3 linked regions of the Prochlorococcus marinus str. MIT 9313 genome follow. The protein of the gene in region 1 binds, or shares a complex with, the protein of each later gene. Links are inferred from orthologs where the notes say so. Each region holds a gene or a part of one and is shown in the gene's direction. Other genes may lie near its edges. The genes, in order: accD, accC and AKG35_RS06570.

Evidence for each region.
Region 2: the proteins of accD (region 1) and accC are in contact, whole or in part, in a solved structure (PDB 8UXZ), measured with the Escherichia coli proteins. The link is inferred for Prochlorococcus marinus str. MIT 9313 from one-to-one orthologs.
Region 3: the proteins of accD (region 1) and AKG35_RS06570 are in contact, whole or in part, in a solved structure (PDB 8UXZ), measured with the Escherichia coli proteins. The link is inferred for Prochlorococcus marinus str. MIT 9313 from one-to-one orthologs.

Annotation. Positions count from the first base shown.
Region 1 is NC_005071.1:576,457-586,337, forward strand. What follows is about bases 5,281-8,027. They hold accD (acetyl-CoA carboxylase, carboxyltransferase subunit beta), read left to right. Parts: upstream 5,281-6,086; coding sequence 6,087-6,968; downstream 6,969-8,027. Other genes in these bases: AKG35_RS02805 (prepilin peptidase), read left to right, coding at 5,281-5,899; AKG35_RS02815 (hypothetical protein), read left to right, coding at 7,013-7,381; AKG35_RS02820 (Gfo/Idh/MocA family protein), read left to right, coding at 7,391-8,027. Outside these bases: AKG35_RS02780 (YqeG family HAD IIIA-type phosphatase), read left to right, coding at 1-408; proB (glutamate 5-kinase), read left to right, coding at 405-1,490; lpxD (UDP-3-O-(3-hydroxymyristoyl)glucosamine N-acyltransferase), read left to right, coding at 1,547-2,590; leuB (3-isopropylmalate dehydrogenase), read left to right, coding at 2,628-3,701; AKG35_RS02800 (phosphoribulokinase), read left to right, coding at 3,799-4,701; more of AKG35_RS02805, read left to right, coding at 5,087-5,280; more of AKG35_RS02820, read left to right, coding at 8,028-8,500; fba (class II fructose-bisphosphate aldolase), read left to right, coding at 8,621-9,694; AKG35_RS02830 (S66 peptidase family protein), read right to left, coding at 9,754-9,881.
Region 2 is NC_005071.1:1,682,433-1,692,528, forward strand. What follows is about bases 6,808-9,769. They hold accC (acetyl-CoA carboxylase biotin carboxylase subunit), read left to right. Parts: upstream 6,808-7,596; coding sequence 7,597-8,943; downstream 8,944-9,769. Other genes in these bases: AKG35_RS08460 (hypothetical protein), read right to left, coding at 6,808-7,376; AKG35_RS08475 (YggT family protein), read right to left, coding at 8,961-9,281; psbX (photosystem II reaction center X protein), read left to right, coding at 9,370-9,489; AKG35_RS08485 (Ycf66 family protein), read left to right, coding at 9,594-9,769. Also shown: AKG35_RS08440 (hypothetical protein), read left to right, coding at 391-747; chromosome segregation protein SMC, read left to right, coding at 799-4,407; AKG35_RS08450 (PRC-barrel domain-containing protein), read left to right, coding at 4,469-5,578; peptide-methionine (R)-S-oxide reductase MsrB, read right to left, coding at 5,592-6,026; more of AKG35_RS08460, read right to left, coding at 6,075-6,807; more of AKG35_RS08485, read left to right, coding at 9,770-10,096. UniProt on the Escherichia coli protein: This protein is a component of the acetyl coenzyme A carboxylase complex; first, biotin carboxylase catalyzes the carboxylation of the carrier protein and then the transcarboxylase transfers the carboxyl group to form malonyl-CoA.
Region 3 is NC_005071.1:1,312,008-1,322,083, reverse strand. The notes cover bases 4,493-7,434. They hold AKG35_RS06570 (acetyl-CoA carboxylase carboxyltransferase subunit alpha), read left to right. Parts: upstream 4,493-5,439; coding sequence 5,440-6,429; downstream 6,430-7,434. Other genes in these bases: folE (GTP cyclohydrolase I), read left to right, coding at 7,173-7,434; AKG35_RS06565 (SDR family oxidoreductase), read left to right, coding at 6,454-7,161; AKG35_RS06575 (long-chain acyl-[acyl-carrier-protein] reductase), read left to right, coding at 4,493-5,413. In the rest of the region: peptidoglycan editing factor PgeF, read right to left, coding at 1-355; AKG35_RS06595 (Tab2/Atab2 family RNA-binding protein), read right to left, coding at 352-1,251; AKG35_RS06590 (S1 RNA-binding domain-containing protein), read right to left, coding at 1,248-2,513; AKG35_RS06585 (creatininase family protein), read left to right, coding at 2,583-3,404; AKG35_RS06580 (aldehyde oxygenase (deformylating)), read left to right, coding at 3,479-4,210; more of AKG35_RS06575, read left to right, coding at 4,376-4,492; more of folE, read left to right, coding at 7,435-7,940; AKG35_RS12935 (hypothetical protein), read left to right, coding at 8,083-8,232; AKG35_RS06555 (phosphoribosylanthranilate isomerase), read right to left, coding at 8,419-9,096; AKG35_RS06550 (site-2 protease family protein), read left to right, coding at 9,163-10,076. UniProt on the Escherichia coli protein: Component of the acetyl coenzyme A carboxylase (ACC) complex. First, biotin carboxylase catalyzes the carboxylation of biotin on its carrier protein (BCCP) and then the CO(2) group is transferred by the carboxyltransferase to acetyl-CoA to form malonyl-CoA.

The DNA of each region.
Region 1 (9,881 bases):
GACGTTGATCGCACCTTGCTGCCCGGGCGTGAGATTGAATTACCGCTATCCGTTACAAGCTGGGTTAAGGAGGCCCAACGCCATCTATTACTTCACCTCTTCAGCAACAATCCCTCTCGAAAACGTATCGGTTCGGTAGCTGAGCAACTAGATCTCACCTTCACCTGCAGTGCAGCGAAACCTCGCAGAGCCCGACTGCGAAAGGTACTCAATCAGATCCAGTGCAAACCTACAGAGATTGCCATTGTGGGAGATCGAATCTTCACTGACGTGCTAGCCGGAAACCGTCTTGATCTCTATACCGTTCTAGTTCGACCACTACGCGCCGATGGCTACCCCTGCAAAAACAACAGAGTTCAGCGTCTTGAACAAAAACTTGCCGCATGGCTAGGGGCCCCACAGACATGAGTCTGTGGGTGGTGAAGGTGGGAACCAGCCTGCTGAGAGGCAATGAGAAGCAATCCACCGCCGAAGTGATTGAGAGCTACAGCGCCTGCCTTTCAGCAAGCCTCAAGCGGGGGGATCATGTTGTCCTCGTAACAAGTGGCGCCGTAGGTCTTGGTTGTAATCGTCTAGGGCTAAGCCAACGGCCGGTCGATGTGGTGGCTCTCCAAGGGACGGCGGCGATCGGTCAAGGACAACTCATGGCTCTTTATGAGGCTGCCATGAGCCGAAGGGGTCACACCGTGGCTCAGGTATTGCTTACCCGCTCAGATCTTGGCTCCAGGCAGCGATACCGCAATGCTTCTAGCACCTTGAAGCAATTGCTCGACTGGGGCGTTCTGCCGGTGGTGAATGAGAACGACGCCCTCTCTCCGGAAGAATTGCGATACGGCGACAACGACACCCTTTCAGCTCTCGTTGCAACCGCAGTGGAGGCTGATCAGCTCATCATGCTCACCGACGTGGATCGCCTTTATTCCTCAGACCCCCGCATTAATGCCTCTGCCGAACCGATCTCAGATGTTTACCATCCCCATGAACTGACTGCCCTGGAAGTCGCGGCAGGGGAGGGAGGTGCCTGGGGCACTGGGGGCATGACTACAAAACTTGCGGCAGCTCGCATCGCTACCGCAAGTGGCATCACCGTTCTTCTTGCTGATGGCCGCGATCCTCAAGTGCTTGATGGGTTGCTGCAAGGAAGACGGAGCGGCACGGTGTTTCATCCTCACCCTCAACCTCTCGGCAATCGCAAGAGCTGGCTGGCCCATGCTCTGAAGCCCTTAGGGACCCTTCAGCTGGATGAAGGCGCCTGCGATGCCCTTCAACATCGTGGCGCCTCCCTGCTCTTGGTGGGGGTTAAAGAGGTGGAAGGAAACTTTGAAGCCAACCAGCCGGTAAGACTAATTAATCCCGAAGGTAACGAGCTCGCTCGAGGCCTGTGTTCCTTGAGTAGCAAAGAACTGCGCGAGGCCATTGAGACCCAAATGAGCACGAATCGTTCACCGGTCGTGGTGCATAGGGACGTGTTGGTTCTCCGCAACGCGTGACTTGATTGAACATCACCAACACATCACGCCTACGATCCGCCGAAAAGTGATTTGACATGCGCTTCAGCCAGTTGATCGCCTCCCTCCAACAAGGAAGCGCTGGGCTGCAGGACCACCAGCTAGCTGAAGATCCTGAACTGCTTAGCGGCGCATCTCTCGATCAAGCAAAGGCCAATCAGCTCAGTTTTCTGGAACAGGGCAATGCACTAACCACTCAGCTAAGCCACAGCAAGGTTGGGGCCGTATTGATTCCACCTCAGGATGATCTACGTGTCATCGCTGAACAAAGAGGGCTGGCCTTTGCGGTGTTGCGAGATCCTCGCCTGGCATTCGCTGAAGCCTTGGAACAATTGCATCCACGCTCGCGGCCCAAGGCAGGTGTTCACCCCACAGCCGTGATCGGAGATCAAGTGCATCTTGGCCAAGGGATCTCAATCGGTGCGCACGTCGTCATCGGTGATGGCAGCCGTATCGGTGCCTATAGCGTGGTCCATCCAGGCGTAGTGATTTACGAAGATGTGGTGGTGGGGGAAGCTAATGAACTTCATGCCAATGCTGTTCTTCAGCCTGGTTCCAGGCTAGGTCTGAACTGCGTTGTGCACTCCAATGCCGTTGTGGGATCAGAGGGTTTCGGCTTCGTACCTACCGCCAATGGATGGAGAAAGATGCCCCAAACCGGTTTGGTGGTTCTTGAAGACGGTGTAGAAGTGGGCTGCGGGTCGACCATCGACCGTCCATCGGTGGGTGAGACTCGCATCGGCGCTGGGACCAAAATTGACAACCTCGTGCAAATCGGCCACGGGGTGGTTACAGGCCAAGGATGTGCCCTTGCCTCACAGGTGGGGATTGCCGGCGGTGCTCGCCTGGGTGAAGGTGTAATCCTCGCCGGTCAGGTTGGAGTCGCTAATCGCGCTGTAATCGGCGATCGTGCCATCGCTAGCTCGAAGAGCGGTATTCATGGCGAAGTTGAAGCGGGGGAAGTTGTCAGCGGCTATCCCGCGATTCCAAATCGCCTCTGGTTGCGCTGTTCCGCCACCTTCAGCAAATTACCGGAGATGGCCAAAATGTTGAGGAAGCTGACAAGAGATACACCTCAGTAACCTCACAGGAGGCACAAGCCATTTTGGAGTTCTCCACATGCGCCAGCACCGCATCGTTCTGCTGCCTGGTGATGGTATCGGTCCTGAAATCACTGCTGTAGCAAAGCTTTTACTTGATGCATTAGGCCACCAACACGGTTTCAAGCTGAATTTCGAGCAACACCCCATCGGTGGGGTTGCCATAGACGCAAGCGGATCGCCCTTGCCCGCCAGCACCCTTGAGGCATGTCAAGCCAGTGATGCGGTGCTCCTTGCAGCAATTGGTAGCCCTCGCTTTGACGCCCTGCCCAGGGAGCAACGGCCGGAAACAGGCTTGCTATCCCTTCGGGCAGGACTGAAACTATTTGCGAACCTCAGGCCGGTGACGATCCTGCCGGCCCTGATCGATGCCAGCAGCCTGAAAGCAAATGTGATCAAAGGCGTTGATCTAATGGTGGTGCGTGAGCTCACAGGTGGGATTTATTTCGGCCAACCGAAAGGGCGGATTGAGGCCGATGGGGATGAGCGCGCTTTCAACACAATGACCTACTCCAGAACTGAGGTGGATCGAATCGCCAAGGTCGCTTTCGAGCTCGCCCGCGATCGCAGCGGAAAGCTTTGTTCAGTAGATAAGGCAAACGTGCTTGATGTCAGTCAACTGTGGCGTGATCGTGTCGATGCTTTGGCTGCCAACTATGGAGATGTAGAGCTCAGCCACATGTATGTGGACAATGCCGCGATGCAATTGGTGCGCAACCCCAGGCAATTTGACGTGCTGCTTACCGGCAACCTATTCGGAGACATCCTTAGTGACGAAGCAGCGATGCTTACCGGTTCGATTGGCATGCTGCCCTCAGCTTCGCTCGGCAGCGAAGGACCAGGACTGTTTGAACCGGTGCATGGCTCCGCACCCGATATTGCAGGACAAGACCTGGCCAATCCAATGGCAATGGTGCTTTGCGCAGCAATGATGCTGAGAATTGGCTTAAAGGAAAACGATGCCGCCAGGGCTCTTGAAGGATCAGTAGAGCGTGTTCTCGCGGCAGGTTTCCGTACAGGTGACCTCATGAGTGAGGGTTGTACCCAACTGGGCTGCGCAGAGATGGGTGAGCAATTGCTGCAAGCGCTTTAAAGGATCGAGAACTCTGATAAGCAAATGCTGATGTTGCCAAATTGAGCTGTTTGCTCCATGACCTGCCAAAATCTCTGGGCCTGTCCTGTCTGCGTCGATGTCGAAGCGTCACCCGGTTGTCGCCGTTACAGGGTCCTCTGGAGCCGGAACCAGCACCGTAAAGCGGGCCTTCGAACACATTTTTTCCCGAGAGAAAATCACGCCCGCCGTTGTGGAGGGCGATAGCTACCACCGCTTCGAGCGGATGGCCATGAAGGAAGCCATGGCTGACGCCTTGGCCAAGGGTGAAAACTTCTCCCACTTCGGCCCAGAAGCGAACTTATTCGACAAGCTGGAAGAGCTCTTCCGCACCTACGGTCAAACAGGGGGTGGCAAGAAGCGTTATTACTTGCATAGCACTGAAGAGGCAGCAGAACATAACAGCCGCCTAGGCACGAAACTTGACCCCGGTCAGTTCACCCCTTGGGAGGAAATTCCAACCAACACGGATGTTCTCTTCTATGAAGGACTGCATGGTGGTGTCGTTGGTGATGGCTACGACGTAGCAGCCTGCGCCGACCTACTGGTTGGGGTGGTACCAATCACCAACCTTGAGTGGATACAAAAAATCCACCGCGACAATGCCGAGCGAGGCTATTCCGCAGAAGCAATTGTGGATACGATTCTGCGACGCATGCCTGATTACATCAACCACATCTGTCCACAATTCAGCCGTACAGACATCAATTTCCAGAGAGTGCCCACTGTGGACACCTCGAACCCATTCATTTGTAGGAACATCCCTACGCCGGATGAAAGCTTTGTGATCATTCACTTCCGCAAAGGTGCTCGCGAAAAATGGGGCATCGACTTTGGAGATCTGCTCAACATGATTAATGACTCGTTTATGTCGAGTCCGACAAGCATCGTGGTGAACGGAGGCAAGATGGGTTTTGCAATGGAATTAATTTTGACCCCGATCATTCATCGCCTGATTGAAGACAAACACAAACTCTCATAAACAAAATAATTTAGTTACCTCAAGAAGCAACTATGATGGGATTATCTGAGTAATCAGTTAATCCTATTTCTATTTCCAACCTCTCATTTGTAATTGCAACAGCCGCTTCCCGATCAACCGAGGCAGCACGCTGCGATCGGTTCAACAGCGGCCAACTGATTGAGAAAGCACGACAAATTTATTTCAACTATCTCTCCAACACCATCACTGGTACGGAACCCATTGGTGTTGTTCTGAATGAAAACAATGGGAAAGGACGCGTTGTCTTTGATCTTCCGGTTCTGCTTCCAAAAGAAAAATTTCTCAAGCTAGAGCTCCTGCGCACCCTCCCGATGCGCTCCCGTCAAACCCGTGCAAGAACCATCGCCATCTCTAGGCGCAGCTAATGCTCTGGATCTATCTAGCGATCATCGGAGCTTGTATGGGCAGCTTCATCAATGTGATGGCTTGGCGGCTTCCACGAAAGGAATCATTGATTTGGCCTGGTAGCCATTGCCCACGTTGTGGATGTGGTGTGCGTTGGCACGACAACATCCCAGTACTCGCATGGATTCAACTGGGCGGTCGCTGTCGTGATTGCAGAACCACCATTCCAGTGCGTTATCCAGCGGTGGAGAGTCTCAGCGCCGGGCTTTGGGTATCGGCTGCCTTGGCAGCTCCAACCAGCATGGGCGAGTTGTCTTCCTTGTTCAATCTCTTTGCTGGAGTCGTGCTTGTCAGTGTGCTGTTGCCACTGGTCCTCATCGACCTCGATCACATGTGGTTGCCTGAACCACTTTGTCGGGCTGGCCTTTTGTTAGGCCTGGCGTTCACCGCGACAGCGGCAGTTTCACTCGGCTGGAGTAAGGGATCAACCCTGCTACTCGACCATTTACTAGCAGCAGCAGCAGCCTTAATTGCGATGGAAGGGCTTAGCTTCCTTGCCAAAAAGCTGATTGGTCAGCCGGCCCTTGGGCTTGGTGATGCCAAATTGGCGGCCATGGCTGGAGCATGGTTAGGACTGAATGGGGTGGCTATGGCCATGACCCTGGCCATCATCAGCGGCGCAGCGGTTGGTCTCATCGGTCGGCTTGCTGGTCAGCTACAACCTCGCCAGCCTTTTCCCTTCGGGCCTTTCATTGCCTTTGGGGTCTGGGGTGTATGGCTTTGTGGATCAGATTGGTGGTGGCAACATTGGCTCAACCTAATGGGTCTTTAATAGACCAACTGCTGCTAGAAAAAAATGCCAACTGTCAGTGAATCAAGCGCGCTTTAGATTTGGATGAATCACCACTTCTTAATTTGCGGTATTGGACATAAGCATGGACACTTGATCCATCCTTATGACTGCCCGAGAAGCCTTGTGCCAGTTGAGAAGTCACCCGTCCTCACACTGATTTAAAAGGATGAGTTTATTCGACTGGTTTGCTGATCGTCGCAAGGGTCAGTTCGTTGGCAAGGTGAGCCAGGAAACTGAAGAAAGCGATGGCCTTTGGGTCAAATGCCCCGAATGCGGTCAGGTGGTTTATCGCAAGGATCTTCATGCCAATGCAAGTGTTTGTTCCAACTGCGGTTACCACCACCGCATCGATAGCGACGAAAGGATCGTCCTGATTGCTGATCAAGGAAGTTTTAAATCACTGGATCGCAACCTCAGCCCTACAGATCCACTCGGATTTAAAGATCGCCGTGCCTATGCCGATCGACTTAGAGAAAGCCAGGCCTCAACAGGCATGAAGGACGGGGTCGTCACAGGTCTTTGCCAAGTCGAAGGAATGCCGATGGCCATGGCGGTGATGGATTTCCGCTTCATGGGCGGTTCTATGGGATCAGTTGTTGGCGAAAAGATCACCCGACTGGTGGAGCGGGCAACAGCCCAAGGTCTACCCCTCTTGATTGTCTGCGCTTCAGGCGGAGCTCGAATGCAAGAAGGTATGCTCAGCCTGATGCAAATGGCCAAGATTTCCGGTGCTCTTGAACGACATCGAGAGGCTGAATTGCTCTACATGCCACTACTCACTCATCCAACTACCGGTGGTGTGACTGCAAGTTTTGCCATGCTTGGTGATCTAATTCTGGCGGAACCGAAGGCTCTGATTGGCTTTGCTGGACGCCGGGTCATTGAGCAGACCTTGCGGGAAAAACTACCCGACAATTTTCAGACTGCCGAATATCTGCAAGAGCATGGCTTCGTAGACACGATCGTGCCTCGAACGCAACTTCGTAAAACGCTGGCCTCACTCTTGCTGCTGCATGGCTGTAAAGCGAAAAAGGCCGCGGGTAAATGAGCAAATCTCTATTCCGATTCTGCCTCTGGCTAGGTCAGGGTTTCATGCTCCTGCTGCTAACCCTTTTTATTCCTTACGGCTTTCTCGAAGTAGAAATCGCAAGCGCTGGCCCAGTCGAATGGAAGGAAGTCCCCGCTACTGAAGCTGGACAGCAATGGTGGGATATAGGCAGCCTTCATTACGACAAGGATGGCAATCTCAGCGTGCTTAGTCGCTTTACTCCAGCGCTCAGAGAAGGCGAGAAGCAACAAAATGGCAGCCTCTATTTGATGCATGTGGATTGCGATCAAAAGCTCTTCAGGGATACCTCGGTGAATGGTTTGCATCGTTTCCGCGCAGAATGGAAACCCTCTGATGGCGATGAGCTCATCGATGCAGTCATCGATGAGGTTTGCACTGCAGAGGTGACGTAAAAATCAATCATGAATCCAATTCGTCCACCAATTGGTGTTGCTATTGCCGGCCTTGGCTTCGGTGAAAGCGTTCATCTTCCGGCACTAAAAGCCAATCCAGACCTACAGCCTGTTGCCCTATGGCATCCACGCAGAGAGCGACTAGAAAAAGCTTCTAACCAGCATGAACTTATCGGCTATAGCGATTGGTCAGCCCTATTGACTGATCCAAAGATCGAGGCCGTGATTCTGGCAACACCACCAGGCCCGCGTTTTGAATTGGCGCTCGAAGCATTGAAAGCTGGAAAACATTTGCTTCTGGAGAAACCCGTGGCGTTGCATGCCGATCAAGTCGCTGAACTGCAACGACTGGCCATCAAGCAAAGATTGAGCGTGGCCGTGGACTTTGAATACCGTGCTGTGCCGTTGTTTATGCAAGCCAAGCGTTTGCTTGATCAAGGGATCGTGGGAACGCCATGGCTGGTGAAACTTGACTGGTTAATGAGTAGTCGCGCCAATGCTTCAAGACCATGGAACTGGTATTCCCAATCCGAGGCAGGTGGCGGCGTGATTGGGGCGCTAGGCACTCATGCCATGGACATGCTGCATTGGTTGTGTGGGCCAACTCGCCAGGTGAGTGCTCTGCTATCCACCTCGATTCAAACAAGGCCTGATCCATTTAGTGGCGAACTGCGTGATGTGAGCAGTGAAGACGTCACCCTGGCTCAGTTAAAGCTGGGTGGAAATGAGAGGCCTGAAATACCTGCACAGGTGAGCCTCACGGCAATTGCCCTCCAGGGAAGAGGGTGCTGGCTGGAGATCTACGGCAGCAACGGCAGCCTCTTGCTTGGCAGTGACAACCAGAAAGACTATGTGCATGGCTTTGGCCTCTGGGCAGCAGCTGCCGGTGAGCCACTTCGCAGCATTAGCGCTGATTTGGATCTAGCGTTCCCTACCACATGGACTGATGGTCGCATCGCCCCTGTAGCGAGGCTTCAAGGCTGGTGGGCCGAGAGCATGCGCAGTGGCCAGCCAATGCTGCCAGGCCTTGCGGAAGGATGGGCCAGCCAACACGTATGCGACAAAATAAGGGATTCAGCTAGATCAGGACAGCGACTTGAAATCCAATCGACACTCTGAAAATAAATAAGCCTGATAGGGATAGGTGACAGTTCTGACCATCGTCTTATAAAGTCCGGGGCCGCAGGTCCAGGACTCTTTGCTTGAGAACTGGCCCCTACTGACACTACGGAGATCTCTATGGCCCTCGTTCCGCTAAGGCTTCTGCTTGACCATGCCGCAGAAAACGGCTATGGCATCCCTGCTTTCAATGTGAACAACCTCGAGCAGGTGCAGTCCATCATGGAAGCGGCTTACGAGACTGATAGCCCCGTGATCCTGCAGGCCTCCCGCGGTGCTCGAAGCTACGCAGGTGAAATCTTTTTAAGACATCTGATCATCGCCGCCGTTGAGACTTATCCAGACATCCCGGTTGTGATGCATCAAGACCACGGGAATAGCCCCTCAACATGCTTTGGTGCTGCAGCCAACGGGTTCACCTCTGTGATGATGGATGGTTCTCTTGAGGCAGACGCCAAGACACCTGCCAGCTACGAGTACAACGTTGCTGTCACAAAAGAAGTCGTAGGCGTGGCCCATGCCATTGGCGTAAGCGTGGAGGGTGAACTGGGCTGCCTGGGCTCCTTGGAAACAGGTATGGGTGAAGCCGAAGACGGCCACGGATTTGAAGGCAAGCTCGACCACAGCCAACTGCTCACCGACCCAGCTGAGGCCTCCGACTTCGTCGCTAAAACCAAAGTTGACGCTTTAGCAATCGCGATTGGAACCAGCCACGGCGCCTACAAATTCACGCGCAAACCCACTGGTGAAGTATTAGCGATCAGTCGAATTGCAGAAATCCATAAGGCCATCCCTAACACTCATTTAGTGATGCACGGTTCCTCTTCCGTTCCCCAGGAATGGCTGCAAATGATCAATAAATACGGAGGTGCAATCCCTGAGACCTATGGCGTTCCTGTCGAAGAGATCCAAGAAGGGATTCGCAATGGCGTGCGTAAGGTCAATATCGACACCGACAATCGCCTGGCTTTCACCGCTGCTGTGCGTGAAGCTTCTGTCGCTGATCCTGCCAACTTTGATCCACGCCACTTCAACAAACCTGCGCGTAAATATATGAAGCAGGTCTGTCTTGATCGCTATCAGCAGTTTTGGTGTGCCGGCAATGCCAGTAAAATTAAGCAACGTGATATCAACTATTACTCAGCCCTTTATGAGAAAGGGCAGCTTGATCCAAAAAACGCTGTTGCTGCATGATTAAGGCCAAATGAATCGCTGAGGGGGGCTGCGAGGCCTCCCTTTTTAATGAATATGGCTTAGGACAACAACATTAGAGATCCATTGCGTCCGTCGAGGCGCGCTATTGCTCCAAGAGGCAAGGCAAGATTCGGTTGGCCATGACCAACAGGAAGATCACTGACAATTGGCACGCCAAGAGAAGAAA
Region 2 (10,096 bases), 1.1 Mb from region 1 along the record:
GAGAACAAAGGCTTCAAGCCATGATATTCAAAACCATCCTGCGATGCTGAAAAGATCACGTTTTACAGGACAAGTCAGCTTGCGCATCCTTTTCAAAGAGATCTTACTTAAATGTGCCCAAATCCCATGCCTAAACAAGGGCAGTCAATGTGATCACTGGTTAATATTGTGGATACCTTAGAGAATCTATATGCATATGCGCAGCCGCGAGTACAACATAAATCATTAGTGCTGATCAATTGCACTTCTACTCCCACGAAGAACAGAGGGATGCGAGCCATTAAAGATCGCAAGCATCAATACAATGCTGATCAATACTTGCTCTATTCCTATTACTGATTCAACTAAGCTATTGCAATTAGGTTTTTCTCTCTGAATAGATTCGTCCTATTGGAACATCGAGGAGCGCCGAACGATCCACTCGGATGTCATTTTGATTTGCTCTTGGAAGACGGCCCCTCATGTCGAACCTGGCGATTGCCGCAGATCCCACGATTAGATGGTCCAGCGGTAGAAGCCATTCCTATCAATGTCCATCGACTGGCTTGGCTGGACCATCATGACGCCGCCGTCTCAGGGGGACGCGGTTGGGCTAAACGCATCGTCGGCGGACTGTTCAGCGGCTCTCTGCCGATCAACTGCAAAGATCGCTTGAGTGTGCGCCTGCAAAGCACTGATCTAGAGGGGCACTTGGAGATAGAACACAGACTCTGCCGGATCAGATCCAAACCGGGTGCCAACCCTTGAGCTTCAAAGAAAATTCGGTAAACTTGGCTTGCAAAGAGCCCGTGCAACCTGTTGGTTCACATCAATCAGGTTGGGCTTACGCAGTTCAAGTCCTTCGGGGGGTCGATGACCATCCCCCTCGAAGAGGGCTTCACAGTCGTCACAGGCCCCAACGGTTCGGGCAAGAGCAACATCCTCGACGGCGTTCTCTTCTGCCTTGGTCTTGCCACAAGCAGGGGTATGCGAGCAGATCGACTGCCTGATCTTGTCAACAGCCGAATCCTTCGAGCAGGCAAGGCAGCTGAAACCGTGGTGAGTGTGCGCTTTGACCTCAGCGACTGGAAGCCCGATCCAGCCGAGGCAGGCCTGGAGCCACCAGAGGAAGGTCCTTGGATCAAAGCTGATCAACAAGAGTGGACCGTCACCCGCCGTCTGCGGGTCATGCCTGGCGGCTCCTACAGCACGAGCTACAGCGCCGATGGCGAACCCTGCAACCTGCAGCAACTTCAAACCCAGCTGCGCCGACTGAGGATCGACCCAGAAGGCAGCAATGTTGTGATGCAGGGTGATGTGACCCGCATCGTCTCGATGAGTAACCGCGATCGCCGCGGCCTGATCGACGAACTGGCTGGTGTAGCACTCTTCGACAGCCGCATCGAACAAACTCGCGCCAAGCTCGATGATGTTCAAGAGCGGCAGGAACGCTGCCGGATCGTGGAACAGGAACTGCTGACCACACGGCAACGCCTGGAACGAGACTGCGCTAAAGCCCGCACCTACCAGGAACTCCGCCAGCAACTTCAATTGGGTCGGCAACAGGAACTGATGCTGGCCTTTGAAACAGCCCAGCAAGGTTTGCGTGATCTTCAAGCCCGACAGCAACAGCTTGACGAGCAAGAGGTACGCGACGCTGCGAACCTCCAAGAGGCCGAAGAAAAGCTGGCCAAGGCCGCCGCCAACCTGAAGACTCTGCAAGTGAACGTTAAGGCCCTCGGCGAAGACCAGTTGCTAGGGGTGCAAGCCGAACTGGCGGGATTGGAGACCCAGGCTCGTGAACTCGAGCGCCAAGCAGAGCAACACCAACATGAAGGTCAGCGCCTCCAAGGCGTTCGCCAAGACCTAAGCAACCGCCGCAAACAACTGCAACAGGAGGCTCACAGTCAGACCGAAGATCCCCATCGCACGGCCCTAGAAGATGCTGAAAAGAACTGCAGAGATGCCGAAGCCGCTGTAGAGGTCTCCCGTCGCCGCCTTGGAGACGTCGCCGGTCGCTCTGGTGCTTGGCTTGAGCAACAACGGCAGCGCAGCTCTCGCCGTCAGGAACTTCAATCCACCCTTACACCACTGCAGCAGGAGCAACAACAACTTCAAGAACGCCTGCGACAAGACGAAGAGCGGCGCGTGGAACTCGAAGCAGAGCAGCAGCGTGACGGCACCGAAGACCAGCAGGTACAGAAACAACTTGATCAACTCGAACAGGAATGGCAAACACTCCTCCAGAGCATCAGCGACAAGAAAGAGCAGGTTCAGCAAGCCGCTGAAGCCCTGGCAGTGCAGCAACGGACCCGCAGTCGACTCGAGCAAGAACAAACCCGCTTGGAAAAAGAGATCGCCCGGCTAGAGAGTCGTCGCGAGACCCTGCAGGAGAGTCGTGGCACTGGAGCTCTAAGGCTGCTGCTTGAAGCCGGTCTGGAAGGGATCCACGGCCCCGTTGCCCAGCTTGGGGAGGTAGACGATCGCCACCGACTTGCTTTGGAAGTCGCTGCGGGTGCACGACTCGCTCAAGTTGTCGTAGACGACGATCGCATTGCCGCCAAAGCCATCGAACTGCTCAAAAGCAAGCGAGCCGGCCGGCTCACCTTCTTGCCTCTCAATCGCATCAAAGCACCTGCAGCTAGCAGCAATAGCGCCCTCATGCGAGGGCGAAAGCCTGACAACGCTGATAGCAGCACTGGCATGATCGGCAAAGCCTTTGAGCTGGTTCGTTTTGAGCCCATTTATGCCGAGGTTTTTGCCTACGTCTTCGGCGAAACTTTGGTCTTTAGCAACCTGAAATCTGCTCGGCTGCAGTTGGGACGAACTCGAGCCGTAACTCTTGATGGAGAACTGCTAGAGAAGAGCGGTGCCATGACAGGCGGCAGTTTTTCCGGTCGTAGCAACAGCCTTAGCTTTGGTAGCAGCAACGAGGGAGATGAGGCCGAACCCCTACGCCGCAGGCTTCTTGAACTTGGAGAAACCTTGGTGGCCTGCCGCAGAGAGGAATCTCACCTCAGCCAAGTTCTCGAGGAAGCTCGCCCCTGCCTCAGAAATCTTGAACAGCGCCAAGCCGCTCTGGAAGCCGAACGCAGCGCAGCCCGCCGCTCCCATGGCCCCTTGATGGAAAGACGTCATCAACGCTCTCAAAAAGTGGAGGAGCTACAAGCTCATCAAGAACAACAGCAGCAACGACTGAACGCTCTCATCGAAAAGCTCTCTCCCCTCACCCTTGAACTGCAGCAACTTGAACAACATGAGCAGGAAGCCCAAGCGGATGGCGATGCAGAGACCTGGCAACGATTACAAGCGGATCTTGAAACCGCCGATGACGCACTTGGGACAGCCAGAACGAATCGGGATCAATTGCTGACTGCCCAGCAGCATCGCCACCTCGCCCTCGAACGCCTAAGCGATCAACAAAAGGGCCTGGAGGCTGAGGAAAAAAGACTGCAGGAAGCTGTCCATGCTCTGGCAACTGCCCATGCTCAATGGCGTGACCAGCAGCAAGAACTGCAAGCGCGAAGACAAACACTAGAAAGCCAACAACAAGACCTACAGACTCGCTTTGGCGAACAACGGCGCGCCAGGGATGCTGCTGAAGCAGAAGTAGCAAACCAGCGCCAAGGCCTACAAGAGGCCCAGTGGAACCTGGAACGCCTCCGACAGGATCGCCAAGCCCTTACCGAAGAGCTTCGCAGCGGCGGCCTCCGACTCAATGAACTCCAACAAGCCTTGCCAGACCCACCCCCGGAGATCCCCGCAGAGCTTCGCAGCGCAGGACTTGAGGCCCTTCAAGCCGATCTGCAAAAGCTTCAAAGCCGTATGGAAGCCCTAGAACCAGTGAACATGCTGGCCCTTGAAGAACTCGAACAACTCGAACAACGACTCGGGGATCTGGTCAAAAGGCTTGAGGTTCTCTCCCAGGAGCGAGAAGAACTCCTGCTCCGCATCGAGACCGTCGCCACTCTTCGTCAGGAAGCCTTCATGGAAGCTTTTGAAGCAGTTGATGGTCATTTTCGTGACATCTTCGCCAGCCTCTCTGAGGGCGATGGCCACCTTCAACTCGACAACCCTGACGACCCCCTCGAAGGCGGCCTAACCCTGGTAGCACATCCCAAAGGCAAAGCAGTGAGACGCCTTGCGGCTATGTCTGGTGGAGAAAAATCGCTTACGGCGCTCAGCTTTCTGTTTGCTCTTCAGCGCTTCCGCCCCTCTCCCTTCTATGCCCTCGATGAAGTGGACAGTTTCCTTGATGGGGTGAATGTTGAACGCCTTGCAGCTTTGATCGCCCGCCAAGCAGAACAAGCCCAGTTCATGGTTGTGAGCCACCGCCGACCAATGATCGGCGCCTCCAACCGCACCATCGGGGTAACCCAGGCCCGTGGGGCTCACACTCAAGTCGTGGGATTACCCAATGCAGCGTGAGCTGTTTCCTCAAGCCCTTGAGTCAAAATAACTCGATTCGCCCCCTGTTGAGGGCCTGCGTTTGACGACAAACCCATCCCTGAACGATCCACTGGACAAAGTTCCTAGCGACCGCCTCTGGCTGCGCTCCGAGCTCATGGGGACCCACGTGATCACCCGTGATACCGGACGTCGTCTCGGCGTCGTGGGAGAAGTCGTGGTCGACATTGATCGCCGCGAAGTGGTGGCCCTAGGCCTGCGAGACAATCCCCTAACGCGATACCTGCCCGGCCTCCCACGTTGGATGCCACTTGATCGGATCCGTCAGGTGGGGGACGTCATCCTCGTGGATTCCTCTGACTCACTCAAAGAGGGTTTCACCCCAGATCGCTACAGCCGAGTGATCAACTGCCAAGTGATCACAGAATCTGGCCAGCAACTAGGCAGAGTCCTGGGGTTCTCCTTCGACATCGAAACAGGAGAACTCACCACCCTGGTGATTGGAGCAATCGGTGTGCCCTTATTGGGTGAAGGGGTCTTGAGTACCTGGGAGATGCCGGTAGACGAGGTGGTCAGCAGCGGCGCAGACAGGATCATTGTCTATGAAGGCGCAGAAGAGAAGCTCAAGCAACTGAATAGCGGCTTCCTCGAAAAACTCGGAGTTGGCGGCCCCAGCTGGGAAGAACAGGAGCGAGAGCGCTACAGGATGAATCTTGTGCCAGTGGAAAACCAGCTCAACTCAGGACAGCCCACTGAGCAGGAACAGCGCCGGCTCCAACCTTCCACCACTCAAACCTTTGAGCCGGAAGAAGAACTTGAATACGTTGAACTTGAAGAGCGTCAACAGGAAGTCATCCCCCAACAGCGCTATCTCGATGAAACGCCCTCAAGCTCCCCAACGCGCTACCGCAATGACAGAGAAGAAAGAATGACCTTCGAAGAACCTTCTGCCTATGAACAAAGGCCAGTCTTCGAAGAATCAGCTGCCTATGAACCAAGACGAACCTTTGAAGATCAACAACCCCAGAGACCAAGACCAGCCTCACGTCGACCTGTTCAGAGCCTTGGTGATCCTCTTGATGTGGAGCCCCTCGACTTTTCAGGACGCGATCAAGCTGGCCGAGACCGAGATACAGAGATAGAGGAGACCCCACAGCGCCGTAATGGCACCGAACTGGACGACCCTTGGTGACCTTCGATTCAAATCAAACCTCTGCCTCCTCGGAAAAATCAAGCGAAGCGCTGTTCACGCAGTACCTCTGACCTGTAGGCGCTGGTCCGTCGTTAAAGACATGGCCCAGATGAGCCCCACAACGAGCACAGTTGATCTCAGTACGCTCCATTCCATGACTAGTGTCCCGATGGGTGGTAATCGCACCTGCCTTGACTCCATCCGAAAAGCTCGGCCAACCAGTGCCTGAATCGAATTTTGTCGCTGAGCTGAAGAGTGGGGCTCCACAACAGACACAGCAATACATCCCTGCTGCCTTGTGGTTCCAATAAGCACCTGTAAATGCTCGCTCTGTGCCCCCCTTACGGGCAACCTGATACTGCTCACGAGTCAACCTGGCCTGCCACTCTTCTGGGCTGAGCTTGATCCAATCCACTGAATCGGAAGCGGAGGAATCAGACCTGGACATGGAAGGGAAAAGAAAGAGGACCTGCCAGACCCTAAACAGCCTTCGAATCTAAAAAGCACCGAGAGCTTTGGGCAGCAAACGACGCACCTGCCGAACCAGTGCAGAAACAGCCCCAGGTTGCCCACGCAGGCTGCGCAGATCCTCGCGCAGCCCCCTGAGCCGTTCAGGAGATTCCAGCCAAGCTGACGCCTCATGAGCAATGTCCTGTGGCGAAATTGAGCCCACTCGCTCCGGAACCACCATGCGTCCAGCAGAGATATTGGGCCAAGCCAGGAATCCATGACGACGCAGCCGCCATGCACTGAGCAAAACACCAATGCACCAACGCAATCCAGGGAGCCGAGCCAACAAACCAATCCAGCCATCCCATGCCTGCATCACAGCCAAATGCTGGGTGGGCACGATCACAATCATTGGCAAACCAAGCGCCCCCAATTCGGCCGTATTGGCCCCCACAGTGGTAAGAGCTAAATCACATTGGCTCAAGGGACCATGCGCAGGATGATCCTCTTGGAGATAGATGACCGTGCCGGCCCTGGTGATCAATCTTCGCCAAGGCTGATCAAGCTCAGCTGGCCTGACCATGGCAATAGCTGAGCGATAGGCAGCAGCAATCGGATTGCTCGAACTCATAAAGCTTTCCAACTCCTTCACGCTTGTGGTAGGTGCAACAGGAAGCAAAAACCGACATCCAGGTCGCAGCCGAGCCAATTGATCAGCCGCCTCCAAAAGGAAAGGAACCCCCACGCAGAGCTTGGCCCGTTTAGACCCAGGCAATAAAGCCACCCAGTCGCCTTGTGGCAGCGGGGCTTCAGCTCTTGCAAGACTAGACAAATCCGCCATCAGGTCTCCCACCACAGTGCAACGGTCCCGGAAACGACGTGGCAGCTGATCCCGCACTTTGGGAGACATCGCAGCAATGCAGTCATTCCAACGAGGCCAGCGGGCCACCCACTCGGCGTAGGTGAGATGGCGGTAGCCCAAGCGGCCTGAAAGAAGCACGCTCCAGAACTGATCTCCACCAAGGAAAACGACCACTCCTTGGCGAGGCCACGGCCCATAGCGTCGGGGAAAGAACAACAAATTCCAAAACTGATTTGCTGGTGTGATCTGCTCAAACTGAATCCATCGTCTAGCCGCATCAGCCTCCTGTCCTGTGGCATTCGGGCAAGGCACCAACACCAGCCTCAAGTCAATAGGCGAGCTTGCAGCGCGAGGACGCATCAAAATGCTGCGATGCAAGCTCTCAGCAATGGGCCTAACCCAAGTCGCTAGTTCCCCTGGGCCATTGGAAACCAGAACAACCGCCAGCGAAGTGTCCGGAATGACAGCTGGAGGGAGTGAGGTCAAGTTGTAAGGAAAGAATGCGGATGGCGAGACTTGAACTCGCAAGGCCGAAGCCACACGCCCCTCAAACGTGCGTGTCTACCAATTCCACCACATCCGCGTGGCCGACTCAACCTCGCGGGCTTCGTCGATCGAGGATCATACCGGCCAATGGTCCAACGTTTTGCAAAGTGGCCTGGCAAGGAGCGCTGATACGATCCGCCCAAAGCCTGATTACTGCGGGATGACCATCGGCAAAGTGCTGATCGCCAACCGCGGCGAAATTGCCCTCAGAATTCTGCGTAGCTGCAGAGAGCTGAATATCCCCACAGTGGCTGTTTACAGCACCGTGGATCGCAATGCGCTGCATGTTCAACTTGCTGATGAAGCCGTCTGCGTTGGCGAGGCCCCTAGCAGCAAGAGCTATCTCAATGTCCCCAATATCCTCGCGGCTGCAACCTCCCGCGGGGTCGATGCAATTCATCCTGGCTATGGATTTCTAGCCGAAAACGATCGATTCGCCGAAATCTGTCGTGACCATGGCATCACCTTTGTCGGTCCTTCACCCCATGCAATCCGCTCCATGGGAGACAAGTCGACCGCTAAGGCGACCATGCAACAAGTCGGTGTTCCGACTGTGCCAGGTAGCGAGGGCTTGCTCGCCAGTCCAGAAGCAGCAGCTGAGCTGGCGAAGGGAATGGGCTACCCAGTGATGATCAAAGCCACCGCAGGTGGGGGTGGCCGCGGCATGCGCCTGGTCACCACGCCAGACCAACTGGAAAACCTCTTCAAGGCCGCCCAAGGAGAGGCCGAAGCGGCCTTCGGCAATCCTGGGCTCTACATGGAGAAATTCATTGACCGGCCCCGACACGTCGAAGTGCAGATCCTCTCGGATCGACACGGCAACGTCATCCACCTCGGCGAGCGTGACTGCTCCATTCAGCGACGTCATCAAAAACTGTTGGAAGAATCCCCCAGCCCAGCCCTCACCCCCGAATTACGCCTGCGAATGGGTGAGGCTGCGGTGGCCGCCGCAAGGAGCATCAACTACGAAGGCGCTGGAACCGTGGAATTCCTCCTTGATCGCAAGGGTGACTTTTACTTCATGGAAATGAACACCCGTATTCAGGTTGAGCATCCCGTCACAGAAATGGTGACAGGCATCGATTTGATCGCAGAACAACTGCACATCGCCGGAGGCGATCCCATCAGCATCAAACAAGAGGACATCCAACTAAGAGGCCATGCCATCGAGTGTCGAATCAATGCTGAAGACTCCACCCACAACTTCCGCCCCTCACCAGGGCAAATCACAGGCTGGTTACCACCAGGAGGACCAGGGGTACGCATCGACAGCCACGTCTATACCGGCTACGACATACCGCCTTTCTATGATTCATTGATTGGCAAGGTGATCGCCTGGGGGCATAACCGAGACGCGGCACTTAAACGCATGAAAAGAGCACTCAATGAATGTGCTGTCACAGGCATCCCCACCACAGTTGAATTCCATCTCGAACTGCTCAATCGGGAAGAATTTCTGAGAGGAGATGTTCACACCAAATTTGTCGAACAGGACATGCTCGACTGAAATTCCTTCGTTCAATCTCAAGCAATGGCCTGGCTCTTAAGCAGCATCTGAGAGAGCAGTCCTTGCTGGCCAACCAACAACTCCCTCAACAAACTGATCAATCCAGCCCATATCACGGGAGTGACATCCACTCCACCAATGGGAGCCACCACACGGCGGGTCATCGCCAAAAGAGGCTCCGTGGGCCAACTCACCAAAGGCCAAAACCCCTCGCTGAGCTTTACCTGGGGATACCAAGAGAGCACGATCCGAAAGATAAATGTCAGCGTCCAAAACGCAAGCGCAAAGGCCAGAACCAGATGCAGCGTTGGCAGCGCTTGAATCAGAACTGGTGTCACAAAGCTCAAAGCATCAGCAATTCCATCGTAGAAAGTCACCCCTGATCATTAAGATCATGATGGCCTCGCCCAAGTCAGAACCACTGCTATGACCGCTTCTCTCGCCAATTATCTAAGCAGCCTCGTTTGGGCCGCAGTAATCGTGGTAATACCAGCTGCCGTTGCCCTTGTGTTGATCAGTCAAAACGACCAGATGTATCGCAAGTGATCGGGTTGACCGAAACCTCAAAGCAGCCTTGGCGCACTTCGTAGACTGAGCCCAACGAGGTTGGTTTTCAACCTCCTGTTCAGGCGTTTTCAGGGGGCGCAATTGTGGTCAATGCCAGTCTTAACTGGGGCAGCATTGTTGGAATCGTGCTTGCAGTAGGCGGTGCTCTGCTGTATTTCATGCGATCGTTCAAGCCTGCCTTAGCACGCGACTACGACGTCTTTTTCGCAGCCATCGGCCTCCTTTGTGGAGGAGTTTTCTTTTTTCAGGGGTGGCGCCTGGATCCGATCCTGCAGTTCGGCGTGTTCCTGCTAGCCGGAACCACAATGTTTTTCGCCTACGAAAGTGTCAGGTTGAGAGGCGTAGCTGTTGAGGGGGCTCGGCGTTCATCCTATTTCGATGATGCACCAGCCCCGCCTATCAACCAGGGTCGAGGCGGTGGCCTAAGGGGTGACTGGGATGAACCCTACGACCGCTTTGAGGAACCCCAACCGGTTCGACGACGCTTCTCCAGTCGAGACAACGACGATGCTGATCGCCCTCAAGAAGACTTATACCGGCCTCGCAGAACCACAAGAGCTGCAATACCAGAACAAGCAGCAAGCCG
Region 3 (10,076 bases), 730 kb from region 1 along the record:
CAGTGCAGACCCAGAGACTTTGTCCACCCCTGTCGCTTACGAGGCCATCAGCTTCCGGCCAGGGTGGGCGGTTGGCTTGTGAGGCTGGGAGCACCTTGCCGCCATGAACTTGTTGGGGTCTATGAACGCTAATGCCTGCGCTTAGGTAACCAGCTAGTTGATCGGGGCCTCGATCTTGCCAGCGTCGCGTGAAGAATCCATGTTCGAAACCAGCTTTTTGTAGAAGGTCGGCCTGCAGGTAGTAGCCCCCATAGCAACCAACCCAGGTCCATCCTTTGAGTTGGTTGAAAAGGGTATCTGGAGTGGCAAGCGGGTCTTGGTTGTCAGTTTCCGTTGCCGGCCCCAGCGATGTCATGGTTGCGGCAGGTCACGCAGCATCCAGAAACCAGCAAATCGTTTTTCCTCTGGGGAGGTCTGCACAGAGATGAATTGCAGTCCGCCGGCTTGCTCTCTTGCCTCTAGGAGGCTCTGTTGAACTGCCGTGGCTGTTTTGTCATCCAAATCCGTCACCAGCCAGCGATCGTCTTGACCTGCTTCAAGCATCAGCTGCGTGCCATCGACGGCCAAGCAAACTGGTTCCAGGCCTCCAAGCCAGCCTGCTAGAGCCAAAGCACGGGTTTGACTGAACATCCGTACACCTGGCACGGGGATGTTGTCGTTGTCGTTTGCTCCAACTGGTAGTAGGCCGCCGAAGCCGATTGGCCACTCTTGGGCTTCGCGTAGCAAACCTAAGGGTAGGGAGGCCCAGCTCCAGGCGTCTCCCCTTACAGCCTCAGGTAGAGGTACTGGGGGTGTTGGTATCGGAGTTGGGGGAGGAGCCAGTGGACCAGCCATGTAGCCCTCCTCAAGGGGGTAGACATCCCGTTCTCGCTCGGCGAGCCAGTCGAGTAGGGCATAGGTTCTGCGGCTTGGAATGACTTCGATGCCAAGCTCTGCGGCAGCCCGTTGCACCATGGTGCGCATCGATATACGCCAACAGCGAAGCCTGAGAGGGGCCTCCCAGCCTTGTTCCTGAGAGTCTTTAAGGGCCTCTCTCAGGGCGTCGGTCAGCCACAGTGAATTGACTTCTCCTGCAGGGCAGCGTTTTACCCAGCGGAATGGTGCAGTTCCTGACGGGTCCTGTGAGCTGCTAATTAACAACTCCCAACGTTTTTTGCCGTCAGATTCAAGGATTGGTCGCGAGTAGAAGTCGAGCTCCCAGTCAGTCTTAGGGTGTTGGTCTGTGATGTTGGGCGTATTGGCAGCAATCATCCTGCTGACTGTTCCTGCTGCCTAAGGACGTTACGAGCTTTGTTGGCTCGATCAGTCGCTTCAGCCATAACCTTATCTTTTTCAATTAGGAGTTCGCCCGGTTGTCCTTCCAGTAGGGCTGTGTTCAGGGCAATGCGTCCGCGACCAGGGTCCATTTCGGTGATCAAGGCTTTGACTCGATCGCCTTGGTTGAATACCTCCCGCAGGGATCTAAGACTGCCACCGGTGATCATGGATTGGTGAAGGAGGCCACTCACACCGCCTAGGTCTATGAAGAAACCGTAGGGCTTCACTGCTACGACTTGACCTTCCACGAGCTGTCCTACTTCAAGTTCAGAGAAGCGGGCGGCGGTAGCGGCCCGCTTCTCTGAAAGCACCAGCTTGCGGGTTTCTGGATTGACTTCCAGGAATGCCACACCAAGGGTTTTTCCGATAAGCGCTTCGTGATTCTCTCCATTTTGGAGCTGAGAGCGGGGAATAAATCCTCTCAGGCCTTCAAGGTCGCAGGTCACTCCACCACGGTTGAATCCATTGACCTTGACCTGGGCGACCTTGCCTTCCTTCTCCATCTGCTGCACCTTGCTCCAGCTCTTACGCAGCTCTAGAGCTCGACAGCTGATGGTGACCATCCCATCGGCATTTTGCTCTCGAGTGACGAGTACTTCGACCTCTAAACCCTTTGGGAAGCGCTCTTTGAGGTTGGTAATCACGCCAAGGCCGCATTCATTTTTGGGCATAAAGCCTGGTGCTTTCCCGCCGATGTCGACGTAAACACCATCACTTTCCAAAGCGATGACCTTGCCTGTAGCCACTTCCCCTGTGGTTCCAATTGGTTCGTTTTCATCGAGAGCAGCCAAGAAGGCGTCTTCATCGAAGTCGAAATCGTCGACACTGCGTGCTGGGTTGGATTGCCCTTCTTCGTTGCGATGATCGATGCCCTTTGGGGCCGAAGCGCTTCGGCGTGACTGATCGGCCGGACCAAGTAGATCGGCCATCGTCATGTTTTGCAGCTCGCCGAGATCAAAACGACTCTCATCTGAGGCTGCATCAGCTGAGACGGATCGATTGGGGGCGTTGCTGAGCTGGCCTGATGCTGCAGTTGCTTTACTGCCAGGTGAAGTTATTTCGGCGGCTTCTCGCACTAGCTTGTCTTGTTCCCCACGCTTGCTGATGTGCATGACCTGCAGGGGCTTGCGAGGGGCTTCCGCTGCGGGTTTAGGGGGCTTTGGTCTATTGGGCTGCGGACTGCCTGATCCCGCCATGGGGGCCTTGGGGTCGTCGATCAAGCATTCTGACAGGCAGGGTGGGGTTCTGTTCGCAGATTGGGGCTGATGTCTATTTCTTGCAGGCGTTTTGACCATCTCAGCTGGCCAGAGGCTGCAGAAGCGGTTGGTCTGGAGGGATCCACCTTGGTTTGGCCATTCGGGGCCTGTGAACAGCATGGTCCGCATTTGCCTCTGATAACGGACGCTTTTTTCGCAGAGCGGATGTTGGTAGAGGTCCTTGAACGCTTGCCTGCTGACCTGCCGATCTGGATGTTGCCAGCCCAGTCATTGGGATTTTCTCCGGAACATGAGGCATTCCCAGGAACTCTTTCCCTTTCAGCGAACCTGATGTTTCAGCTGGTCATCGAAGTTGGTCAGCAATTGGCGGCCATGGGAGTTCGTCGTTTGCTGCTTTTCAATGCACATGGAGGCCAGATTGGCTTATTGCATGTGGCGGCTCGGCAGCTTCGTGCTCAATGCCCTGCGATGGCTGTATTGCCCTGTTTTCTCTGGAGTGGTGTCGGGGCATTAAAGGATTTGCTCCCTGAAAGTGAGCGTGAGGTAGGCCTGCATGCTGGTCTGGCTGAGACCAGCCTGATGCTGTCCATGGCGCCTGAGCTGGTAGGGCTTGATCGCCCTGTCGATGGTGACCACTACACCCCTGGCCTATCTACCACTCCGCCGATGGGTTGGAGCCTTGAGGGCCATGCTCCATGTGCTTGGCTTACGGACGATTTCAGTGAGTCCGGGGTGATCGGTGATAGTCGAGAGGCTAATGCTGCGCTAGGGAAAGCATTGGAGCAGGCTTTGGTTGATCACTGGGTTAATTTGCTGATCAGCCTGATGGGAAGCCAATGGCCTCCGGTGAGAGAACCAGAATGCTTGTGATTTAAAGGGCGGCTTGAGTCAATTTTCCCTAGTAGAGGGTTAAAGTCTCTCGACTTACGACTTTTAAAAGATCCATGCCTACGCTTGAGATGCCTGTGGCAGCTGTTCTTGACAGCACTGTTGGATCTTCAGAAGCCCTGCCAGACTTCACTTCAGATAGATATAAGGATGCATACAGCAGAATCAACGCAATAGTCATTGAGGGCGAACAGGAAGCCCATGACAATTACATCGCGATTGGCACGCTGCTTCCCGATCATGTCGAAGAGCTCAAGCGGCTTGCCAAGATGGAGATGAGGCACAAGAAGGGCTTTACAGCTTGCGGCAAGAACCTTGGCGTTGAGGCTGACATGGACTTCGCAAGGGAGTTTTTTGCTCCTTTGCGTGACAACTTCCAGACAGCTTTAGGGCAGGGGAAAACACCTACATGCTTGCTGATCCAGGCGCTCTTGATTGAAGCCTTTGCTATTTCGGCTTATCACACCTATATCCCTGTTTCTGACCCCTTTGCTCGCAAGATTACTGAAGGTGTCGTGAAGGACGAGTACACACACCTCAATTATGGCGAGGCTTGGCTCAAGGCCAATCTGGAGAGTTGCCGTGAGGAGTTGCTTGAGGCCAATCGCGAGAACCTGCCTCTGATTCGCCGGATGCTTGATCAGGTAGCAGGTGATGCTGCCGTGCTGCAGATGGATAAGGAAGATCTGATTGAGGATTTCTTAATCGCCTACCAGGAATCTCTCACTGAGATTGGCTTTAACACTCGTGAAATTACCCGTATGGCAGCGGCAGCTCTTGTGAGCTGAACTCTGCTGCTTATGGGCCTTCCTTTCCCCTTGTATCCATTCGTGAGCAGCTTGGTCGAAGTTCAAACACTGGACCGTAAAGACCAGCATTAATGGGATTATGGTTGACTTGGACCTCTTCAGGGCTTATAGGGTGGGCTCAGTTTTTTCGTATGTCAGCACTACATGTTTGGTCTGATCGGTCATTCCACCAGTTTTGAAGATGCCAGGAAGACGGCACTTCAGATTGGCTATGACCATCTAGATGGAGACCTGGATGTTTGGTGCAGTGCTCCTCCGCAGTTTTTGGAACAGATAGAGGTAGAAAGCCTTACAGGAAAGAAAATAGAAGGCGCTTATATCGATTCATGTTTTGTGCCAGAAATGTTGAGTCGGTTCAAAACTGCCCGTCGCAAAGTTCTCAATGCCATGGAAATGGCCCAGAAGAGAGGCATTCAGATAAGTGCCCTAGGCGGATTTACCTCAATTATTTTTGAGAACTTCAATCTTCTTAAGCATCAACATGTACGAAACACCACGCTTGAATGGGAGCGATTCACAACCGGCAACACTCATACGGCTTGGGTTATTTGCCGTCAGCTTGAGAACAATGCCCCACTTTTGGGCATTGATTTAAGCAAGGCGCGTGTAGCGGTAGTTGGTGCAACTGGCGATATAGGTAGTGCTGTTTGCCGTTGGCTTTCCGCTCGAACTGGTGTCGCTGAACTTCTTTTGGTGGCTAGACAGCAACAACCTCTTATAGATCTTCAAACTGAATTGGCTGGCGGCAGAATATTGAGTCTTGAAGAGGCCTTGCCTGAAGCTGATGTTGTGGTTTGGGTTGCCAGCATGCCTAGAACCCTGGAAATCGATATGGAGAGTTTGCGCAAGCCTTGCTTGATGATTGATGGGGGCTATCCGAAGAACCTAGATGCAAAGTTTGCTGGTAGTGGGGTGCATGTTCTCAAAGGAGGAATCGTTGAGTTCTGCAATGACATCAGCTGGGATGTTGGCTGGATTGCAGAGATGGATAAGCCTGCGAGGCAAATGTTTGCCTGTTTTGCAGAAGCAATGCTGTTGGAGTTTGAGAATTGCCACACAAACTTCAGTTGGGGGCGTAACCAGATCACCCTTGAGAAAATGGATTTTATCGGCATGGCGTCTTTGCGTCATGGTTTTTCAAGCCTCAATCTCAATCACCAACTTCAGGCTGCTGCAGCCTGAACCTTGTTTCCGGATCTTTTCTTGTCATGGCTCGTCGTTATCTGTTTGAGTTCGAAAAGCCATTGGTAGAACTAGAGCAGCAGATTGAGCAGATCCGAGAGCTTGCACGCGATTCCGAAGTCGATGTCAGTCAGCAGTTACTCCAGTTAGAAACTTTGGCGGCACGTAGACGGGAGGAAATTTTTCAAGCTCTTACACCGGCCGAAAAAATACAAGTCGCGCGACATCCTCACCGGCCGAGCACTTTGGATTTTATCCAAATGTTTTGCGACGACTGGGTTGAGTTGCATGGTGACCGTCGTGGTAGCGACGACCAGGCGTTGGTTGGTGGTGTGGGCCGTATTGGTAAGCGCTCTGTGCTGCTGATCGGACATCAAAAGGGCAGGGATACAAAAGAAAATGTGGCTAGAAACTTTGGGATGGCTACGCCTGGTGGTTACCGCAAGGCTCTTCGTCTGATGGATCATGCCGATCGTTTTCGTTTACCCATCCTCACTTTCATCGATACGCCAGGTGCATATGCAGGCCTGCTTGCCGAGGAGCAGGGGCAAGGTGAAGCCATTGCAGTCAACTTGCGTGAAATGTTCCGTTTGCGCGTGCCTGTGATTGCCACGGTGATTGGTGAAGGAGGCTCGGGTGGCGCTCTTGGAATTGGCGTAGCTGATCGTTTGCTCATGTTTGAGCACAGCGTCTACACCGTGGCCAGTCCGGAAGCCTGTGCTTCGATTCTTTGGAGAGATGCCGCCAAAGCTCCTGAGGCAGCTGCTGCTTTGAAGATCACTGGTCCAGACCTCCTTAACTTAGGAGTGGTGGATGAAGTGCTTCCAGAACCAGCTGGAGGCAACAACTGGGCCCCTCTTCAGGCGGGAGAGGTGCTTAGAGAGGCTATCGAGCGGCACCTCGATGAGCTTCTTGGTTTAAAGGTTAATCAGCTTCGCGAAGCGCGGTATCGAAAATTCCGGGCTATGGGTCGTGTTCTCGATCCAAGCTCGTCGGAAACCGGCTTGCCTGCCTAGGGTTATTGGGGTTGCATTCGCTCCTTGCCTACTGCCCTGATTACTGGAGCATCCCGCGGTATCGGAGAAGCAGCTGCGCGGTTGTTTGCCAATTCCGGTTGGGATTTGATGTTGGTAGCCCGCAGCCAAGATGCACTTCAGGCACTTTCCCAAGAGCTAAAAAGTACAGGCCAGAATGTTCTTTTTAAATCAATCGATTTGGCTGATCCAGAAGCCATCGCTCCTGGTATCGAGGATTTGCTTGGACGGGGACATTGCCCATCAGTGTTGATCAACAATGCTGGGGCGGCTTGGACAGGGGATCTTCTATCCATGCCTTTGAATCGTTGGCAATGGTTGCTTCAGATGAATCTCACTAGTGTCTTTCAATTGTGTTCTGTTGTGGTGCCTGCGATGCGTGCTAGCGGTGGATTGGTGATCAATGTGAGCAGTCATGCCTCTCGCAATGCTTTTCCACAGTGGGGTGCATACTGCACTACCAAGGCAGCATTGGCTACTTTTACTAGTTGCTTGGCAGCGGAGGAGCGCAATCATGGGATACGTGCTTGCACCCTTACGCTTGGTTCGGTCAATACCCCTCTTTGGGATACTGAAACCGTGCAAAGTAGCTTCGACCGTGACGCCATGCTTTCTGTTGAGCAGGCTGCCGCTGCCCTTCTTCACTTGGCCCAACAGCCACCATCACAGGTGATTGAAGATCTAACTCTGATGCCAGCCACTGGCGCCTTTTGAACCAGCCTTTAATGACTTCCATCATCCCAGCATCATCGAAAGGCCTTGGCAATGACAAAAATGCTTCGCCTGACAATGGTCAAATTGCCAATACAAGCAAGATTTCCGAGCGTATACGCGCACGGTTTGTTGCGGGAGGTGTTTCCTTTCTCGCTAACGATAATATTTCGGAATACATTCAACCAGGCGAGTTGCAAGAGCTTGAAGTAGAAGTTGCCGATCGAGTACGAGAACTACTTCAAAGCCTGTTGATTGATATTCATAATGACCACAACACAGAAGAGACAGCCGAGCGAGTTGCTCGCATGTATCTCAACGAAGTTTTTAAGGGCCGTTATCAGAAACAGCCCAAGATTACAAGTTTTCCTAACGTTAAGCAGCTTGATGAGATTTATACTGTTGGACCAATCACGATCCGTTCGGCCTGCTCCCACCACTTTGTGCCGATCATGGGTAACTGCTGGATTGGGATCAAGCCAGGGACCCGTGTGATTGGACTCTCTAAGTTTGCAAGAGTTGCCGATTGGGTATTTTCAAGACCTCATATTCAGGAAGAGGCCGTAATGATCTTGGCTGATGAAATTGAGCGGCTATGTGAGCCTCAGGGGCTTGGAATTATTGTCAAGGCAGAGCATTATTGCATGAAATTACGTGGCGTAATGGAACCCCAGTGCACCATGGTGAACTCAGTTGTGCGAGGTGTTTTCAGGCATGACTCTAGCCTTAAACAGGAATTCTTTGAGCTCGTTCGTCAGCAGGAGGCCATGCTTGCAACATAAAAGATCTCTCTAGATCTTGCCAAGAAAGAACATTTTGGCGATGGCCATGTCTGATTAACATGTGTGTATCCACTTCGCTTGTTACTAGCCAAGTGGATGAAACTCTGTCAAGCTAATTCTTGTATTTACAATTTAGAGGTCAATGCCTTCGCCTTTGTTTGCAATGGCTCTTAATCTGAGCCCATTAGCGATTGGAGTGATTGTAGTTGCAACTGTCTTGGTGTTAGGCGCGAATGTTTTTTTTGGAATTCAACAAAGACAGGAACAGCTTAACGATCAAGCTAAAAAATAATTAGCAGCAACCTTCAGTTGGGGTCTTGCTCGTCTCATTGACCAAAGTTTTAGCTAGGCATATTTTATTGATTTGATTGAAATTCTTATTGTTTGTTCGCTCTTTATTATTGAAATTCAATTTCAACCCATTGAAAAAATCTGCGGCAGCTCAAATTGTTTAAGAGCTTTGATTGCATCATTGAATCTATTTTTGCTGCTGACGTACCGCTTCAACCAGGGCCTCAACCAGTTTTAGATCCTTAATCCCTGGCGAAATCTCGAGACGGCTTGAGGCGTCCAAGCCCCATGGATTTACCTGGCTCAAAAGTTCTGGAATCCACTCTGCGGAGACACCACCCGCTAACCACCAGGGCAGTTCAAAAGAGGTTTGATGCAGCCAGTTCAGGGGAAGTCGATGGCCTGTGCCACCAAGTTGTCCAGGCCTCCATGCATCGAGAAGGAGTGCGTCGACCTGGCCTGCATAGGTATGGGCAAGGGAGAGATCCTCATGGCTACGGATGCGCAGGGCTTTCCACCACTGCGTGTTCGGGTGTTGGATGCGCAGGTTTGCGCAGTGTTCTGGCGTTTCTTGGCCGTGAAGCTGGATTGCCGAAGGTGCACCTTCTCCTTGCAGGGCTTCGGATAGGTCGGTGTCATCTGGATCAGCGACCACCCAGACTCGTTGGAGTTCTGGCTTGAAGCTGTTGAGTTGAGCGAAAAGGTCTCGTCGTTGCTGTTCTGCAACAAAGCGGGGTGAGCTTGCTACGCCGATTACGCCAATTGCTTCGACACCTAGCGCTGCAATCGATTTGGCTTGGTCAATGTTGGTAAGACCGCAGATCTTCACTGCGGTGGATGTTGGAGATCCCATAGGCAAGACCATTGGCTCGAGACTTTTCTAAGATTGGTTTGCTACTGGCCGCTGATCCGGCTCGATGGAGATGAAAGGGTGGGCGAAGGCTGGGAGCTGATGAAGATTCGGGGAATCCCTTTAAGGGTTCATCCCAGCTGGTTTGTGATCCTGTTGCTTTTTACTTGGATTTCACAAAACCAGGTGTCCGCTGCAGCTGAATCTTCGCTTCCAGCTTGGATCAGCTGGGGTCTGGGGTTGATCACGGCCCTGCTGTTGTTTTTGTCTGTTCTCCTGCATGAGCTAGGCCACTCTTTGGTTGCACTGCGTGAGGGGGTCAAGGTTCGCAGCATCACGCTTTTTTTCCTGGGAGGTGTTGCCAGCGTTGAGAGGGAGTGCTCGACACCGATGGCCTCTTTAAGGGTTGCTGCAGCGGGACCATTGGTGAGCTTGGTCTTGGCTGTTGCCTTGCTGACTGGAGGGGTGTATGCAGCTGATCACGTCAATCCGCTGCTTGCCAATCTCGTTGGTCAGTTGGGTGGGCTCAATTTGTTGCTAGCCCTTTTTAATTTGCTGCCTGGGTTGCCTCTTGATGGAGGCTTGATCCTTAAGGCTTTGGTCTGGCAGTGGACTGGCAGTCAGAGGAAGGGTGTCCAGGTCGCCACCGCAACTGGCCGTGCCCTATCTCTCTCGGCAATGGTGTTGGGGGGTTGGTTGCTCTTCTTTAAAGGTGGTGGGATTGGTGGGCTTTGGCTGTTGATGCTCGGTTGGTTTGGTCTCGGTGCATCTCGCTCTCAAACCCAGCTACTTGCCTTGCAGAAGGTCTTGCGTGAGCTCAACGTAGGCCAGGCGGCTGGGCGCAACTTCCGTGTGCTTGAAGATGACCAGTCGCTGCGCAGGCTTAGTCAGTTGCGTTTGTCTGGCAGCGAGGAGCAGTCTCCTCAGGAGTGGGTTTTGGTTTGTCGCTCTGGTCGTTGGGTTGGTTACATGACGGACCAACCCTTAAAAGAATT